2 regions of the Pseudoalteromonas pernae genome follow, and region 1 is predicted to be linked to the other one. Evidence: predicted binding sites of a transcription regulator. Region 1 holds the regulator's gene; the other holds the start of a gene.
The links. The regulator NrdR, encoded in region 1, represses ribonucleotide reductase genes. The targets are predictions, from matches to a motif close to AAACACNANATNTNGTGTTT.
Positions count from the first base shown of each region.

Region 1 (3,201 bases):
CATTAACTTTGGCGCAATATAAACGACATACCGATCAATTAGGTTTTGCTGAGCCATGGCACCCGCTAATGTTGCCCCCGCCTCTAGCCATACGGAATTGATTTCTCGCTCAGCCAGTAATACTAAAAGCGCAGCTAAATTAACGCGGCCATCATCCATGCCATCACAGCTTAATTCGGTTACATTGTTGGGCCACTGCGGTTGTTTATCAAGCTCTTTCACACAAACATTCGCTGTGCGTGAACGCACGATAATAATCTCACCGGGCTCTTGGAATAATGCTAGATCAGGAGTGAGCCGATATTGACTGTCGATTATTACCCGCACAGGTTGGCGCACCTCAGGGAGTACGTACTGTGCACGCGCTTTTTCATCTAAACGCACATTCAGCTTTGCGTTATCAACTAACACCGTGTCTGCGCCACTTAATATTGCGCAGTGCTCAGCTCGCCATTGCTGCACATCGGCGCGGGCAATAGGGCCTGTGATCCATTTACTTTCGCCATTGCCTAACGCAGTTTTACCGTCAATACTGGCAGCCAATTTACAGGTCACAAATGGCTTGTTACTGCGCATGCGCTTTAAAAACCCGCGGTTTAGTTTTTCAGCTTCAGTTGCCAATAAACCTGAGGCCACTTCAATACCAGCATCAGCCAGCATTTTCATGCCTCTGCCACTGACTTGTGGGTTGGGGTCTTGCATAGCGCAAATGACTTTAGCGACGTTAGCTTTGATGAGCGCGCCCGCACACGGACCTGTGCGTCCAGTGTGACTACACGGCTCCAAAGTGACATACGCAGTTGCGCCTTGGGCGTTATCACCGGCGGCTGCTAATGCGTGGACTTCGGCATGTGGTGTTCCGGCTTGCAGATGAAAGCCTTCGCCTATGATTTGGCCATCTTTAACCAGTACACAGCCCACATTAGGATTTGGGGTCGTGGTAAAACGGCCTTGATATGCGAGCTCAATGGCTCTTTGCATATAGCGCGTATCATCAGCGCTGAAGGTCATATTAGTCTCCAAGGCGGGCGATTTCTTCACCAAACTCGCGAATATCTTCGAACGAACGGTACACCGATGCGAAACGCACGTAAGCCACTTTGTCTAAACCTTTAAGGGCTTCCATGATGCACTCACCGATTAGTTGTGAGCTGACTTCTCGCTCACCGGTGGCGCGAATTTGGGATTTGATTTGGTGCACGACTTCATCGACTTGTTCTGTTTTTACTGGTCGACGTTCCAATGCTCGGTGTAGGCCATTTTGTAATTTGTCTTCATTGAAAGGTTCGCGTGAACCATCACGCTTGATCACCCGTGGCATCACCAATTCTGCACCTTCAAATGTGGTAAAGCGCTCATGGCAATCAATGCATTCGCGACGACGACGAACTTGATGCCCACCACCAACTAAACGTGAGTCGATAACCTTGGTATCTTTTGCGCTGCAAAAAGGACAATGCATAGTGAACGGGTTTCCTTTAATAACAAAGTAGCTTCAATTGCAGCCCGGAGTCGTCAAGCGCCGCGATATGGGCGCCTGTTGTTATTTCTCGATGCAGAGATTGAGGCAAAAGCCACTCAACCTAAAATGCAAAAAAGGCCGCAAAAATTGCGGCCTTTATAATACACAAACATTTGTGTAATAGCTATTTTGTGCCCTTATGCGTAAACAGGGAACTTAGCACAAATTGCTTTTACTTTTTCTTTCACTTGCGCCTGAACTTCAGTGCTTTCGATGTTATCTAGCACGTCACAGATCCAGCCAGCTAGCTCTTTTGCTTCAGCTTCTTTGAAACCACGGCGAGTGATTGCTGGAGAACCAATACGTAGACCTGAAGTTACAAACGGCGAACGCGGGTCGTTTGGTACTGAGTTCTTGTTAACTGTGATGTTTGCGTTACCAAGCGCTGCATCCGCATCTTTACCTGTGATGTCTTTGTCGATTAGGTCAAGAAGGAATAAGTGGTTGTCAGTTTTACCTGATACTACTTTGTAGCCACGCTCTTGCAGTACCGCTACCATCGCTTGCGCGTTAGCAACTACTTGCTGCTGGTACGCTTTGAATTCTGGTTGAAGTGCTTCTTTGAAAGCAACCGCTTTAGCAGCGATTACATGACATAGAGGGCCACCTTGACCACCAGGGAATACAGCGCTGTTTAGCTTTTTGTAGATCTCTTCATCGCCACAGTTAGACACGATTAGACCACCACGAGGGCCCGCAAGCGTTTTGTGTGTCGTTGTTGTGATTACGTGTGCATAAGGAACTGGGCTTGGGTATACGCCAGCTGCGATAAGACCCGCAACGTGTGCCATATCAACGAATAGGTATGCGCCTACTTTGTCAGCGATTTCACGGAAACGTGCCCAATCTACGATACCTGAGTACGCAGAGAAACCACCGATAATCATTTTTGGCTTGTGCTCAAGCGCTAGCGCTTCAACTTGATCGTAATCGATTTCGCCAGTTTGCTCGTTTAGGCCGTACTGAATTGCGTTGTACGTTTTACCAGAGAAGTTTACGTGTGCACCGTGAGTAAGGTGACCACCGTGCGCTAGGCTCATACCTAGAACAGTGTCGTGTGGCTGAAGTAGCGCTTGGAAAACAGCAGCGTTAGCTTGTGAACCTGCGTGCGGTTGTACGTTTGCGTACTCAGTGCCGAATAGCTCGTTTGCACGATCAATTGCAAGTTGCTCAACTACGTCAACATGCTCACAACCACCGTAGTAACGCTTACCTGGGTAGCCTTCTGCATATTTGTTGGTTAGCTGTGAACCCTGCGCTTCTAGTACGCGTGGGCTACAGTAGTTTTCAGACGCGATAAGTTCAATGTGCTCTTCTTGGCGAGCCACTTCTGCGTTCATCGCATTCGCTAATTCTGGGTCAAAATCTGCAATGTTCATGTTACGTTCTAACATGCTGTCTCCTAGGTGCAACGTAATTGTCGGATATGAAAGGCCGTTATTGTACGCGTAAACGGCGCGTTTGCCTATTGGCTATACGTGAGCTTATTTAAACAGGGATTGAATTTTTTTCACACCCTTAAAAGAATGATATTTTTTAATCGAATACATTTATTATCAAAATCAATTTTAACTTTAATATTTCTATATTTAATGAAAAAAGCGACTTTTGAGAATCAAGGCGGGTAACTTATCGCTGTGATCAATGAGTCGTCCAGCAATTACATGCACCACCCCTTT
Region 1 is NZ_JBDODM010000005.1:21,374-24,574, forward strand. Features, by position in the region: gene ribD (bifunctional diaminohydroxyphosphoribosylaminopyrimidine deaminase/5-amino-6-(5-phosphoribosylamino)uracil reductase RibD) at 1-1,023, opposite strand, end outside; gene nrdR (transcriptional regulator NrdR) at 1,013-1,462, opposite strand; gene glyA (serine hydroxymethyltransferase) at 1,660-2,916, opposite strand; gene V1358_RS12680 (error-prone DNA polymerase) at 3,112-3,201, opposite strand, start outside.

Region 2 (3,201 bases), on a different contig from region 1:
ACTCATCTTCAATATTAACCGGAAGGACTTCATTGGCGAGATCAGTCATTGATATCACTTTCCTTCTTATTAGCGCCTGCGGGTTAAATCACCAAGCTTCTTGCCTAGTTAGCCCTACAGACCCATTGTCGTTATTATCTCGAACCATGCTATCACATAATTTTTGTTTTTACAGGCGCTAAATTTTTGCGATTTCATAAAATCCCCCCGTATAATGGCCTGAGAAACACGAGGAAGTTTTATATGACCGAACATCAAAATGTAGACAGTGCTGAAATCGCTAAATTTGAAGCCATAGCAGAGCGCTGGTGGGACATGGACGGAGAGTTCAAACCCTTGCACGAAATTAACCCCTTGCGATTAGACTTCATCGCCCGCTACGCACACGGCTTAGCAGATAAAGAAACGCTCGATATAGGCTGCGGTGGGGGTATCTTAGCAGAGAGCATGGCGAAGTTAGGAGCACAGGTAACTGGCATCGATATGGGACGCGAGCCATTAAATGTTGCGAAACTCCATAGTTTAGAAACTGGAGTAAAAGTAGATTATCAACAAATCACTGCGGAGCAATACGCAGAGCAAAATCCAGAACGCTTTGATGTTGTTACTTGTATGGAAATGCTTGAGCACGTGCCCGATCCTCAATCGATCATTGCAAGTGCTGCGGCACTGGCAAAACCAGGCGCGAATGTGTACTTCTCAACATTAAACAAAACGACCAAAGCCTACCTTTATGCGATTCTAGGTGCTGAAAAGCTCCTTAAACTCGTGCCAGAAGGGACTCACGACCACAGTAAATTCATTCGCCCTTCAACGTTAATTCAATGGGCTGAGCAAGCGGGGCTCAAAGTACGAAATAGTGCTGGCCTAAGCTACAACCCAATCACCAAGCAATACACGCTCGGTCAAGATCTAAGCGTTAACTACATTCTGCATTTTGAAAAGCTTGCTTAGTCACTAAGCAAAAATCAATATTTGGTGTTTGCGCAAACACCTCTTACACTATATCTGGTGTTTAGTTAAAATTTAAACACCAGATATAGTGCTTGCGAGAATTTCAGTTGTGTGAATCATGTGCTAATTGATGATAAAAAAATCATTCAATCATCACAGTAAAAAATCATTAAATTTGTATTTTTTGACGTTGATTTTCAGCAATTGACAGCATTAAAAATGCTATAAGGTTAAGGACCACTAACAGACGCTAGTTATCCACAGATTGCTCATGTGATCAGCGCTTGCAAAAGGTTTCAGACCCCACTATCTTGTGAGTCACAAAGTTTAAAACACCATATCTAGTGTTTAAATGTTAAACAGTCATATTCATTTATGACTCGAGGTACGTTGCAGTGAGAGTTTATACGCCCCCTGCTCTTGTTACCTCAAACAGAGCTGAAAGTTACACTTTGACAGCTGTGCGCTATGACAACTAATTATAATTATGGGCTACGACAATGAATCAACAGTTATCTGTTAGCAAACGTGACGGACGAAAGGAAGCGTTGGATCTGGATAAGATCCACCGTGTTATTGCTTGGGCTGCTGAAGGTCTAAACAATGTCTCAGTATCACAGGTTGAATTGAAGTCTCACATCCAGTTTTATGACGGGATCCGCACGGAAGACATTCATGAAACGATTATCAAATCTGCCGCTGATTTGATCTCAAAAGATACTCCTGACTATCAGTACTTGGCTGCACGCCTTGCTATTTTCCACTTACGTAAAAAAGCATATGGTCAATTCGAGCCACCTAAACTGTTTGATCATGTTGTTAAGCTTGTTGAAGATAAGCGTTATGACCAACACCTACTCGCTGATTACACGCAGTCTGAATTTGAACAAATGGACACGTTCATTGATCACGCTCGCGATTTAAATTTCAGCTATGCAGCGGTGAAGCAACTAGAAGGTAAATATCTAGTTCAAAACCGTGTAACAGGTGATATCTATGAAAGCGCCCAGTTTCTTTATATGTTAGTTGCTGCTAGCCTGTTTTCTGACTATCCAAAAGAGACTCGCCTTGATTACATCAAGCGTTTTTATGATGCTGTGTCTCTGTTTAAGATTTCATTGCCTACACCGATTATGTCAGGTGTACGTACACCAACACGTCAGTTCAGCTCGTGTGTATTGATTGAATGTGCCGATAGCCTAGATTCAATTAACGCTACTTCTTCAGCGATTGTAAAATACGTATCGCAACGTGCTGGTATCGGTATTAACGCAGGTCGTATCCGTGCATTAGGCAGCCCGATTCGCAATGGTGAAGCGTACCACACTGGCTGTATCCCATTTTATAAGCACTTCCAAACAGCAGTAAAAAGCTGTTCACAAGGCGGTGTACGTGGCGGTGCTGCGACCCTATTCTACCCATTGTGGCACTTGGAAGTTGAGAACCTATTAGTTCTTAAAAACAACCGAGGCGTGGAAGATAACCGTGTTCGCCACCTAGATTACGGCGTACAGTTCAACAAACTCATGTACACACGTCTTATTAAAGATGGCTTTATTACCTTATTCAGTCCATCTGACGTCCCTGGTTTATACGATGCGTTTTTTGAAGACCAAGAGAAGTTTGAAGAACTGTACGTTAAGTACGAGCAGGATGAGTCAATTCGCAAGAAGCGCATAAAAGCTATCGAGTTGTTCTCTATGTTCTTACAGGAGCGTGCGAGTACTGGCCGTATCTATCTGCAAAACGTTGACCACTGTAATACTCACAGCCCGTTCGACGCCAAAGTTGCACCGATTCGCCAATCTAACCTTTGCCTAGAAATCGCACTACCGACTAAGCCTCTTAGCCATGTTAATGACGAAGAAGGTGAAATTGCCTTGTGTACACTGTCGGCATTTAACTTAGGTGCTATCGAGTCGCTAGATGAACTAGAAGAACTTGCGGAGCTCGCCGTACGCGCACTGGATAACCTGCTTGATTACCAAGAGTACCCAGTACCTGCTGCATTCAATGCAACTATGGGTCGTCGTACACTGGGTGTAGGCGTTATCAACTTTGCCTACTATCTTGCGAAAAATGGTAAGCGTTACTCTGATGGCAGTGCAAATGGGCTGACCCACAAGACGTTCGAAGCAATTCAGTATTACCTGATGAAAGCATCAAACGAATTGGCGAAAGAAAAAGGCGCTTGTCCTAAATTTGATGAAACCACTTATGCGAAAGGTATCATGCCTATTGATACCT
Region 2 is NZ_JBDODM010000001.1:358,772-361,972, forward strand. Features, by position in the region: gene gyrA (DNA topoisomerase (ATP-hydrolyzing) subunit A) at 1-49, opposite strand, end outside; gene ubiG (bifunctional 2-polyprenyl-6-hydroxyphenol methylase/3-demethylubiquinol 3-O-methyltransferase UbiG) at 244-954, shown strand; gene nrdA (class 1a ribonucleoside-diphosphate reductase subunit alpha) at 1,455-3,201, shown strand, end outside.
Region 2: the regulator NrdR is predicted to act here: its motif matches at 1,285-1,304, upstream of nrdA (class 1a ribonucleoside-diphosphate reductase subunit alpha).